DNA from 3 places in the Paenibacillus sp. TAB_01 genome. Region 3 is predicted to be linked to each of the others. Evidence: riboswitches for the same ligand, from Rfam matches in the RefSeq annotation. Region 3 holds a riboswitch; each other region holds the start of a gene.
The links. A riboswitch is a leader RNA that binds a small molecule or an ion and turns the genes downstream of it on or off. The one in region 3 is predicted to bind ZMP and ZTP.

Region 1 (4,001 bases), on a different contig from region 3:
AGAGGAAGCCGTATCTGAAGGCTTATTCCGATGTCGTCATTCAGGATTTCGCTGAAGCCGATGCGTTCCCGCCCTTTTTGGATATACCTGAGGATCGGCTTAAGAAGGAAGAGCTTGAAGGCGTGATTCGCGAGATGTATCAAGCGGCGCCGAAGGTATTCATCGATTTGAACCGGGAACAGAAAAAGATGGTGGTCCATCTCATTCATATGGCTCTCGGCTCTAATGACCGCGAGCGTTTGTTGAATGCTCTTTAACGACAAGCCAAGTAATATTGAAGGAGAAAATGAGGATGTACTTGATCGGACTCGACGTCGGTACGACGAGCATTGGCGGTGTACTCGTGGATGGAAGCAGCGGCGACATCGTAAAATCGGTGTTAAAAGATAATTATTCCGAGTGTAATACGGCGAATTCATGGGAGCACTGCCAAGATTCCGATCGGATCTGGCGTACGGTTCGCGAGGTGCTTGCCGAATTGAGCAGCGGGAAGGTGGAGATCGGCGGCATTGGCCTGACAGGGCAGATGCACGGGATTCTGTATGTTGACAGCCAAGGGGACGCGGTTTCGCCGCTCTATACATGGCTGTAACGAAAGAGGCTCGCTGCCGTTCGGCGGAGCCGCCTCCTACGCAGAGCATTTGTCTCTGCTGACGGCCAGCCCCGTTTCCCCCGGATTCGGGATGGCTACGCATTATTATAATACGCTGCAGAGAATGGTACCGGAGAAGGCCGTTAAGCTGTGCACGATAGCGGACTTTATCGCAATGAAGCTGTGCCGCGCCAAGGAAACGGCTATCGATCCTACGCTGGCGGCCAGCTTGGGATGCTTTGACCTGGAGACGGGGGAGTTCGATCAGGCCGCATTGCGGGCCGCCCGAATCGATCCGTCGATTCTTCCCTCCATACAGCCGACGGGGACTGTGATCGGTCAAACAGAGGACGGCGTACCTGTCGCTTGCGCGGCAGGCGACAATCAGGCGAGCTTTCTGGGAGCGGTCCGGGATATCGAGCATTCCATCCTCGTAAACATAGGGACAGGCTCGCAAATCTCCGTCTTTTCCAATCATCTGCTTCAGCTGGAAGGCCTGGAGGTACGTCCTTTCCCGGGAGGCGGGTACCTCCTAGTCGGTGCGCCGCTTGGGGGCGGGAAGGCTTATGCGCTCCTGGAGCGGTTTTTCAGGGACGTATGTGCCGTATTCGGCGGCTCCGAGGGAAGTCTGTACGAGCGGATGAACGCATTGGCATTGACAGCGGCAAAGGTTCCGCCGGGCGAGGGACTGCAGGTTGCCATACGCAGTTTTTTGGAACGAGGGAGGATCAGGCTCGGCGCGGAGCGATCGACCGGATCTCAGCCGATAATTTTACGCCGCAGCATCTCGTTGCCGGTTTCCTGGAGGGCATGACCGAGGAGCTGCTCGCGTATTATTTGCGGCTCCCGGAGCCGATGAAGCAAAGCCGCAAAGTATTGGTCGGCTCGGGCAACGGCGTAAGGCAGAATCAGGCGCTGCGCAGCAGGCTGGCGCAAGCTTTTATGCTGCCCCTGGAGCTGCCGAAGTACGCGGAAGAAGCCTCCTATGGGGCTGCGATCTGCGCAGGAGTAGGGATCGGTCTGTATCAAGACTTTACTTCCGCTCCCGGCAGGCCGGGACACGCTTGAGAAGGAGTACCCCGCAGGCAGAATCGGGGCTTATGTTATTTTAGCGCAAGCGCACCTTGTGCCATATTGCCTGCTTTCAGATATATGCTATAATAAGCTTACCATTCTCGTCATGTGTGACTGGCGTAACGTGAACCGACCACGAGGGAGCACATGCATATTACCGCCGTACGCCTGGGCAAAGTATTTGGTCGATTCATGACCGGATACTTTTTTTGTTTTTACTCACCAATCAGGAGGGCGAGTCTATGTCAAAGCTTCTAAAAACGCGAGAGCTGGCCAACCAGCTCTCGGAGACGATTCAAAGCCGTGTGGAGGCATGGAAGCAAAAAGGCATCCAGCCGGCCATCGCAACCATTCTGGTTCAGGGGGATCCGGCCTCGGAATATTACGCCAAAGCCAAGGAGAAGCTGGCCCGGAAGCTTGGCGTGAAGTTTCATTTGATGGTATTTCCTGCGGATATAGCTGAGCGGCATCTGCTTGAGGTAATCGAGACGCTGAACGAGGACGTTCATATCCACGGCATCATGCTGGAGCTGCCCGTGCCGAAGCATATCCGGGCGTCCCGTCTTGCGGATGCGGTCTCTCCCATCAAGGATGTCGACGGCATCTCTCCTGCCAACAAACTGGCCTGCATGACAGGCGAAAAGGGCCTGTACCCGGCAACGCCGCAGTCCTGCATCCGCATTCTGCAGCATTACGGCTATCCGATATCCGGCAAGCACGTTGTGCTGATCGGCCGCGGCGAAACGGTGGGCCGGCCGCTGATGCAGATGCTGCTGCGCGAGAATGCTACCCTTACGGTATGTCATTCGCATACGCAAAGGCTGGAAGAGCATATCGCCCAAGCGGACATTCTCATTACCGCAGCCGGGCGCAAAGGCTTGGTCACGGCGCAGATGGTGCATCCGGAGCTGGTCATCATTGATGCCGGCATCAATGAGAACGACGAAGGCGGGATCGCCGGCGATGTAGACCCGGCGGCAGCGGAAGCCGTTGAGGCAATGACACCTGTGCCGGGTGGCGTAGGCACGTTAACGACCGTCATGCTGTTTGACAATGTTTTGAAGGCCGTACAGCTTCAACATGGAGAAGGAGGCGCGGCGGAATGAGCATGTACGATCAGACCCTCCGCGGCTTCCTGAAGGAGGCCGCTTCGAAGGCGCCTACCCCGGGCGGCGGGAGTGTAGCAGCGGTTGCCGCGGCGCTGGGCGCCTCGATGGGCTCGATGGTGGCACGGTTGACCCAAGGGCCCAGGTTTGCAGCGATTCAAGAGGAAATGACCGACCTCGCTGAGCGGATGGAACGGGCTATAGCCGATTTGGAGCATGTTCTGCAGCAGGATATCGACGCATTCGGACAATACATGGCGGCGCTTGGCCTGCCTAAGGCTTCGAAGGAGGAAAAAGCGCTCCGCTCCAAAGCGATGGAGGCTGCGGCAGAGCGATCGGCCGAGGTGCCGCTCGGATTGATGCGGCAGTGCTCTGAGTTGATGCAGAGCCTTGCGGACTACTTGGACAAGGCTAATAAGAATGTGATCTCCGATTTGGCGATCGCCATGCTGATGCTGGAGGCAGCGGTACAATCCGCATGGATCACGGTAGAGATCAACTTGTCCGGGATCAAGGCGGAAGGCGTTGCGGAGGAGTACAGGGAGCGCGGGCTGGCGCTGATCAGCCAGTGCCAAAGTTTGAAAATGGACGCGCTGCACCGGGTTAGAGTGATAATTCAGGGGTAGCCGGGCGGGAAAACAATTAATATTATTAATGATTATCGGTATTAATTGATAATCGATTATCAAGTATTTTGGTGATGGCCATTGAGCAGACTGTTGAGCAAGTCTCAGAAACATAGCATCATTGCAGCTTTATATCACGGTTTAAATTCAAGCCCACAATGCGACTAACCCTCGCGTTGTGGCTTTTAATTAAATGAAGAAAGCAGCCGTAGTTCGGCTGCCTTTACTTAAATGAACCTATAATTTTAAAGTTTAAGTGCGCTCTTCAGTAAGATACGATTTGACGGAAGGAGCTTCATAAACCGAGAACTGCTTCAGCATCCCTTCCGGAGTCTCATCGGTAATGACCATAGCACGATACTTTGTCTGCATGAACTGATTGCGTTCCATAGTATCAAACATGGAGATAAGCGGATCAAAATAGTGATTGATATTCAGCAATCCGCATGGCTTTTGATGCAATCCTAACTGGCCCCATGTAAAGATCTCAAAATACTCTTCTAATGTTCCGGGGCCGCCGGGAAGTGCGATAAATCCGTCCGCCAATTCAACCATTTTTGCTTTACGCTCATGCATGGACTCCACCATTATAAGTTCTGTTAA
Region 2 (4,001 bases), on a different contig from region 3:
AAATGAACTTTTGACAATCGAAAAGAAGTACGTGAGCGGCAAATTTTTTACCTGATATTGCATTCAATGCTGATTTCCTCCTAACCTTCTTTGGAATTCACTTGGGGAAGCTTGCGTTAGTATATGTGCGGCCATACGGATATTACTGTACAGCGGTCTAGATAAAGGAGGAAAATTTTAGGTGGAAGTTGAGGCTCTCCCTTCAAAATTCGAAGTAGGATTTAACGGAATGAATGTAGAATATACTGTAAATCAGGAAAAGGGAGGGTTACGGATGTACGATTTGGAGGATGTGATCATAGGAATCGATGGCGGAGGTACGCATACCCGCGTCGCAGTCAGCGATATGCAGGGAACGGTGCTGTCCTATTCTGAGCAAGGCGCCGCTTCGATCAATAAAGATGCAGGCGCAGTGCAAAATGTGCGGCAGGCCATCGTGCAGGCCTTGAAAGCTGCCGATCGGGAGCCTCGTCAAGTGAAAGGGGTTGCAGCCGGCATCGCAGGCTACGACGAGGAGGGGGACAGGGAGTGGGTTGAGCAGCTGACGGAGCTGGAAGGACTGGATTGTCCCAAATGGCATGTCAATGATGCGGTCGTTGCTCATTGCGGAGCTTTGCTCGCTCGGCCGGGCATTATCGTCATTTCAGGCACCGGCTCGATTCTGCTGGCGATTAATGAGAAGGGAGAGATGATCCGCAATTACGACTTTCATCATTATGCCGCAAGCGCTGCAAGATTTATCGCATATGACGCCGTATATGAAGCGTTAGCCCGTCAAACCGTTCCGGCGGACGCCGCATTGATCCGCAGCATGCTGGAGCACTGGGAGGCTCGTTCGCTTGAGGAGCTTTGGGGCATCGCCAGAAACGGGTTTACAGCGGACAGACGGGCGCGGGATCTGAGGTTCGGCCAATTCGCTCCCGCCGTTACGGAAGCGGCTCTCCAAGGCAGCCCGTTGGCCAGGAAAGTCTGCGACCGGGCGATTGACGAAATGATGGTAGGCATCGAAATGCTTGCGGCTGCTTTTTCCAGAGATGCCGTCACGGTGGCTTTTATCGGCAGTGTCGTGGGCAGTCCTTACTTCGCGAACCGGCTGAACGAGCGGCTCAAGCAGGGAACCGTCAAGAAGTATGAAGCCGTGACGCCGCAGTTTTCGCCGGTCATCGGCGCGGTGCTTATGGCCCGGCAGCGTCTGATGCTGCCTGTCGATAATGAGGTCATTGCCAATTTAAACAGGTGGCAGAGGCTTCAGGCAGGGCAATGGAGCTCATAGCAGACAGTAGGATAGGTGCCACGTACGAGCAGCTCTTTTACTTTTGTAAATCCGGCTTCACCTAACCACTCCCTGCCGTTTTGCGCTCCCCGGCTATTCATTGGGATCCCTTCTCCTGCAAAGGCTGGGGCTTCCAATCGTATTCCATCAATGCGGCGGCTTCAAGTGCTCTCGCTTGCCCGAGGCATTTGCCGATCACGTAGAGGGACATGTCTATTCCGGCGGACACTCCTGCGGATAAAATAATGCGTCCATTGTCTATATAGCGCGCCTCTTCCGTGATGACGGCTGAAGACGGGGCGGCCTGCCGCAGCTCCTCGACCGCCAGCCGGTTCGTTGTCAGCCGCAGGCCTTCGAGCAAGCTGGTCTTGGCTAGAATGAGCGCTCCTGTACAAACCGAGAGCACGAGCTCCGCCCGTTCCGCGCAGGTCTCTATCCAGCCGGTTACGGCCTGGTTGTGCATTTGCTGCCGCGTACCCGGTCCCCCGGGATAATAAGAATATCAGGCTGCGGGCAGTTATCGAACGCATAGGTCGGGTTGATGCTAAGCTGTCCCAAGGCTTGAACCGTCTCGGCCTTCTCCGTCACGGTGTACACGCGAAAATCTTGTCCGCGGCGGCTGCCGCTGAGGAAAGCCTCGTACGGTCCGGCAAAATCCAATATTTCGACCTGGTCAAAAAGCAAAATAGCTACATCTCTTCTCCGTTTTTCCGCTTCCATGAACGCATCTCCCTTTTGAGAAAATAAAAAGTATCCCTCCTCCACTGTGATGGAGGCTGGATACTTTTGCCCAGGCGTACGGCGTATGAAATAGATGCTTCCTCGTGGGACTCCACGTTACGCCAGTTGCATCTACCGGCACTGCTTATATTCGTTATATCAGGAATTCCATAAAATTACAATTACATTTTTTGAAGTATAGCCTATACAGGTTCCTTTACTTTTTCCGGGACTGCTGTCTGAATTCATTCGGCGTCGTGCCGACGATCCGTTTGAATACGGCGTTAAACGAGTCCATGTCTTTATAGCCGACAGTTTCGGCGATGGCGCTTATTTTGTGCCCGGTGGTGCGCAGCAGATCGCAGCTTTTTTGTATTCGCAGATTTTGCAAATAACTGCGGAAGCTTTGGCCTGTGAACTGCAAAAACAAGCGCTGCAGCTGGCGCTCGCTCCATTGTGAGCGGCCGGCCAGCTCCGCCAAGGTAACATTCCCTGGATAGTGCCGCTCTATATATTGAAGCACAGGAGAGAAGTTAACGCTTCCTTCCACGTCCGGCGTTTGCAGCTCCGGTGGTTGAAGGACTGCTTCGGCTTGCAGCCGGTACGTTTCAACAACCAGCTGCAGCAGCAGGGCATACAGAAAGGTTTGCGAGCCTTTGCGGGGGAGCCGGTATTCCTGATGCAGCTTGAGCAGCAGCTTCTCGATCGTTCCGTCCCGATCCCGCACTGAATGGCAGACAGGCCGGTCCGAATGCTGCAGAGAACGAAGGTAGGCTTCGATCTCCGGATCGGAAACAAGGCCTGTGAGCAGATGTAAGGCCGAGGCGGTGAACACGCAGTTGTAAACCACCAGAGGATATTTGGACGAATCGGCGGAGGCAGGGCGGAATACATGCGATACACCGACCGGAAGGACGAACAGCTGTCCTTTATGGACGGGCTGCACCTCTTCTTCGATGTGATGAAATCCTCTGCCCTCCGCAACATAGGCAAACTCGATGAAGTCGTGGGCATGCAGAGGCAGGTCGAAATCTTCCAGCGCCCGATTGACGAATATATGTACATTGGTTTTGAAGAGCATGTCGGCGGTCAAGGTTTGCGATGAACGTTTCATCAATCGGCTCCCTTATTCAGATTAACAAGGAATCGGCGTTTTTACCGGATGACAATGTCTGTTTTACCGGGGTTCCCGTCAAACGTTTTCCTATATCATTATAACGGATGGAAGCCTACTGACGTTAGTGAAAGGATGAGGTATCAATGCTGGAAGTACGCAAACTGCGATGTGAGTATTTGGAAAACCCCATAGGACTGGATGTGAAACGTCCCAGGATCAGCTGGCAGCTTCATTCCGATGATCGGCAGGTGAAGCAGCAGGCTTATCAGATTCAATTGTTCGAGCAGACAGATGGAGCAGGAACATCATTCATCTGGGATTCGGGCCGTACGGCCTCTGAGCAATCGGTTCATATAGAGCTGGCGGAAGTACAGCTCAAGCCCCGCCAGCGCTACTTGTATCAGGTACGGGTGTGGGATCAAAGCGGCGCCTCGTCGCCCTGGTCGGCGACGGCCTATTTCGAAACGGGCCTGATGGATTCCAGCGCTTGGCAGGCCGAATGGATTGCGGCGCCGGAGCACGTCGGCATCGGCGAAGAGCAATGCCCGTATTTGCGCAGAGGCTTCGAGATTCATGGAGAGGTAGAGCAGGCGCGTATTTATGCAACGGCTTTGGGGGTGTATGAGCTTGAGCTGAACGGGCAGCGTGTCGGTGAGAGTTACTTTACGCCGGGCTGGACCAGCTACAAGCATCGGCTGCAATATCAGACTTATGACGTAACGCCGCTGCTGACGGCCGGAGCGAATGCATTGGGGGCTGCTCTAGGCAGAGGCTGGCACAGCGGGTATCTTACCTGGAAGTGACCGCAGAAAGCTGTATGGCAGCTGGCCCCGCACTGCTGCTTCAGCTGCATATCCGGTATACGGGCGGCCGGGAGGAAGTGATCGGATC
Region 3 (4,001 bases):
GCGTTTTTGTTTACAGTTACGCCGACTTCGTCCAGCAGATGCTCAGCGTCTTTACCGCTGATGTTCAGGTTGCGCAGGTCGATCAGCATCAAGTGATTGTCCGTACCGCCGGATACAAGGTTGATGCCTTCGGATACTAACGCTTCCGACAAAGCTTTCGCGTTGTTGATTACATTTTGCGCGTAAGTTGTAAAATCAGGCTGAAGCGCTTCGCCCAAAGCTACCGCTTTTGCTGCGATAACATGCATCAGAGGGCCGCCTTGGGAGCCTGGGAACACTGCTTTATCGATAGCGGCTGCCCATGGCTTACGGCACAAAATCATACCGCCGCGAGTGACCGCGAAGCGTTTTGTGCGTCGTTGTTGTAACAAAGTGAGCGTGCGGCACCGGGTTCGGATGCAAACCAGCGGCAACCAGACCGGCGATATGAGCCATATCCACCATAAACAGAGCGCCGACATCGTTAGCGATGGAGGCCAAAGCTTCGAAATCGATCGTGCGGGGATAAGCGCTCGCGCCCGCTACAATCAGACGAGGCTTATGCTTGAACGCCGCTTTGCGGACATCGTCATAATCGATGCGGGAGTCGGATTCTCTAACTCCGTAAGCGACAAAGTTGTACAAAATACCGGAAGCATTGACCGGGCTTCCGTGTGTCAAGTGGCCTCCGTGCGCCAGATTCATACCGAGCACAGTGTCACCTGGTTGAAGTGCAGCCAAATAAACCGCCATGTTCGCTTGTGCGCCGGAGTGAGGCTGTACGTTCGCATGCTCGGCACCGAACAATTCTTTGGCGCGGTCGCGCGCGATATCTTCCACAATGTCGACATATTCGCAGCCGCCATAGTAACGCTTGCCCGGGTAGCCTTCCGCATATTTGTTCGTCAACACAGTGCCCATTGCCTGAAGCACAGCTTGGCTCACGAAGTTCTCGGATGCGATCAGCTCGATTTTATCGCGTTGACGGCCCAGCTCCAAGTTCATAGCCTCAACGATTTTAGGGTCTTGATTACGAAGTTGTTCCACAATAATTCCTCCTCAGGTATGCCTATCTATAAAATGACTGAAAAATCCTTTAAGAGCAGGTGTCGATCTCTGCAGCAGTCTCGGCTTGCGGCACATAAACCGCTCTTGCGCCTCCAATCAGCTTAGGACGGGTATAGGCCATCTGCAAGGGCGCCTGTCCGATCATTCGAATGGAAGGACGCAGCGGAACGGCTACGCGCTTCAAGTGCATACCGATCAGCGTGCCCCCGATATCGATGCCGGCATGAGCTTCGACCGTTTCCACGACACAAGCACCGGGCAGATGCTTATATGCATAGGACGCCATCGAGCCGCCCGCTCTCGGTACAGGTACAACGGAAACCTGCTCCAGCCGGTATTCCTTCATCGCTGCTTTCTCCAGCACCAACGCCCGGTTCAAATGCTCGCAGCATTGAAAGACGGGGTAAAAACCGAACTCGGCACGCACCGTTTCGACGGCGGTGAACAAATGACTTGCCACCTCTTCGGTGCCCGAGGTTCCGATGTGTTGCCCGAGCACCTCGCTCGTGCTCGTTCCGATGACCAGCAGCTGCCCGGCTTCAAGCTTGGCCGCTTGAACCAGCTCTCGCAGCACCTGCTCAAGCTGGGGGCGGATACTGGAAATATCCCATGATTCATTTTGTGCAGGAGAAGATGAAGATGGAGTACTCATAGCTGCATGCCTCCTTCGTCACAATGCTCATTAAGGATGAATGGCGTATTTATCTTCCAGCGCTTTTACCTTGTTAATGCGGTTAGTATGGCGCTCCCCATTGGAAAACTCGGTTTCAAGCCAAATTTTGATAATTTCCTGCGCAACGCCCGGCCCGACAACACGTTCGCCCAGAGCCAGCACATTCGTGTCATTATGCTCACGAGTTGCCTTGGCGGAGAACAAATCGTGCACCAGCGCACAGCGGATGCCCGGCACTTTGTTCGCTGCAATGCTCATGCCGATCCCCGTTCCACAGATGAGAATTCCTTTATCCGCTTGCCCGGCCACCACTTGGTCGCATACGGCAATCGCATAATCGGGATAATCTACGGAATCGGTGCAGTTACAGCCTAAATCAGCAACCTGATGGCCCAGCGATTCGATAAATCCCTTCAGCTCATCCTTCAAACGTACTCCTGCATGATCTGCTCCAATAGCCACTTTCATTTTTCTTTCGCCTCCTAACCATAATTAGCTTCATTATAACCCAAAGCAGGCAGAAACACGAAAAAAGAGCAGCCGTATGCTGTAATCCAGCATCACGTTGCTCTTTGCCCAGGCGACCGGCCGTATACCCTGATGCTCCACTGTGGTTACACCCACTCGTCGCCAGTTACATCAGGTCCTGTTAACTATATATTCATCATAGCGGAAAAGCCGATAGATGTAAAGTCTGAGAATGCCCAGTATTACCGTGCTCATCCTGAGCCGGACTTCCGGCCGTGTACAGCCTGTGCGATCCGTTTGCCCCTCACAAAAAACATCGGCTTTCAGGCGTCACATCTGTTTCTTCCAAAAGGACTGCAGGGCCCCTGCTAACACTTACTTACGGCTTCAGCTTGCGGATCAGCTTGAGCAATGCCGCCTCAATCTCTTCGGCACATTGACGGTACATGGCAAGCGAGCCTCCGAACGGATCGGCAATTTCATAGTCGGGCAGCTCCCGCTCCAGCATGAGCAGTCTCGTTCTCTCTTCCTTGCTGATTTGCTGATCCAAAGCCTGCTTTAGCTGAAGCTCTGCGGTCAGCTCTTCCAGCTCGGCAATGCGTTGAGCCGTTTCCGGATCGTCTTCGACGAATTCCTTGAGCGTGTACATTTTATCAATGTATTCGGGAAACCGGCCAATCGCATGCTGCTTATGTCCTGTAGTCATTGTAAGAACGATATCCGCCCACTGCATCAGCTCCCGGGACAAAGCGCTGGAGGTCAAGTTCGCCGGCGCGCCCTGCTCCCTCAGAATCGATGCCGCATGAGAGGATACCGGAGAACCGTCGTAGGCCGCCACGCCTGCAGACCGCACCTCTATATGGTCTAATCCGTGCTCCTGTAAGAGCCTCCGTAAAATGCCTTCCGCCATAGGGCTTCGGCAGGTATTGCCTGTACAAACGAAAAGAATACGATTCATACGAATTCCTGCCTCTCCTCAGTTTGTGTAAGATCCGTTGTCTGCGGCGCTCCTCCGGCAGCATGCTGTCGGATTCGATCCGCCGGGAGCTTCCTCCCTCTCCCTATTATACCTCATCCATGCGAAAATATGGATACCCATCGGTACTTTGGGCAAAGAGAAAGCTAAAACTTACAGCAAAAAATGAACGCCGAAGGCCAGCAAAATCACGCCGCCCATCGCCTCGCCGTATTCTCCGATCCACCGCCCTACCTTGCGGCCCAGCATTAATCCGATGATGGACATGAGCCCCCCGACCGTGCCGAACATTAAGACGGTCAATGTAATATCGCCGGAAAACATTCCCAGGGAAACCCCTACCGAGAACGAATCAATGCTGACGCTCAAGGCGAACAGCAGGATCCCCCAGACAGTACGGTGGTCGATAGAGGGAACCTCGTCTCCTCTGAGCGAGCTGTATACCATGTGTATTCCCAGCAGTACGAGCAGAACGCCCCCCACCTTTGAGGCGATTCCGCCAAGCAGCGAGCTGACATAGCCCCCCATAAACATTCCCATCAGCGGCATGATCATATGAAAAAGGGCGATTATGAAACTGAGCTTCAACACATCCAGCTTGCGAATGCCCTTCATTCCAATACCAATCCCGAGCGAAAGGGCATCCAGCCCCAGCGCTACGGCCATGATCATAATGGCAATGAATTGTCCTATAACTAAGGGCGATGTCCAATCCATCTACTCTCTACCTCCTGTCCCATTCCTAAACAACATATGCGGACAAGAGGGGAATCATGACTTTCCCCCTGGCGGCGAGTAAAGGGTGGAGCATAGGCGGACTGCAGCCTTCAAGCTACT

Region 1: linked by a shared signal. The riboswitch ahead of ACHHV8_RS15290 (bifunctional 5,10-methylenetetrahydrofolate dehydrogenase/5,10-methenyltetrahydrofolate cyclohydrolase) and the one ahead of rpiB (ribose 5-phosphate isomerase B) in region 3 are both predicted to bind ZMP and ZTP.
Region 2: linked by a shared signal. The riboswitch ahead of ACHHV8_RS21125 (DJ-1/PfpI family protein) and the one ahead of rpiB (ribose 5-phosphate isomerase B) in region 3 are both predicted to bind ZMP and ZTP.

The regions. Positions count from the first base shown of each region.
Region 1 covers NZ_JBIFNP010000001.1:3,188,529-3,192,529, reverse strand. Annotated here, with positions in the region: gene ACHHV8_RS15310 (ATP-binding protein) at 1-257, shown strand, start outside; gene ACHHV8_RS15305 (FGGY family carbohydrate kinase) at 293-592, shown strand; gene ACHHV8_RS15300 (FGGY family carbohydrate kinase) at 543-1,406, shown strand; gene ACHHV8_RS15295 (FGGY-family carbohydrate kinase) at 1,340-1,660, shown strand; ZMP/ZTP riboswitch at 1,767-1,847, shown strand; gene ACHHV8_RS15290 (bifunctional 5,10-methylenetetrahydrofolate dehydrogenase/5,10-methenyltetrahydrofolate cyclohydrolase) at 1,909-2,772, shown strand; gene ACHHV8_RS15285 (cyclodeaminase/cyclohydrolase family protein) at 2,769-3,398, shown strand; gene ACHHV8_RS15280 (LOG family protein) at 3,651-4,001, opposite strand, start outside.
Region 2 covers NZ_JBIFNP010000001.1:4,325,918-4,329,918, reverse strand. Annotated here, with positions in the region: gene ACHHV8_RS21135 (class I SAM-dependent methyltransferase) at 1-67, opposite strand, end outside; gene ACHHV8_RS21130 (N-acetylglucosamine kinase) at 275-1,273, shown strand; partial or broken gene ACHHV8_RS21125 (DJ-1/PfpI family protein) at 1,371-1,993, opposite strand; ZMP/ZTP riboswitch at 2,055-2,133, opposite strand; gene ACHHV8_RS21120 (helix-turn-helix domain-containing protein) at 2,211-3,107, opposite strand; gene ACHHV8_RS21115 (glycoside hydrolase family 78 protein) at 3,254-3,913, shown strand; gene ACHHV8_RS21110 (family 78 glycoside hydrolase catalytic domain) at 3,928-4,001, shown strand, end outside.
Region 3 covers NZ_JBIFNP010000002.1:655,451-659,451, forward strand. Annotated here, with positions in the region: partial or broken gene glyA (serine hydroxymethyltransferase) at 1-1,029, opposite strand, end outside; gene ACHHV8_RS36400 (TIGR01440 family protein) at 1,076-1,699, opposite strand; gene rpiB (ribose 5-phosphate isomerase B) at 1,730-2,188, opposite strand; ZMP/ZTP riboswitch at 2,288-2,368, opposite strand; gene ACHHV8_RS36410 (arsenate reductase/protein-tyrosine-phosphatase family protein) at 2,568-3,146, opposite strand; gene ACHHV8_RS36415 (manganese efflux pump MntP) at 3,318-3,881, opposite strand.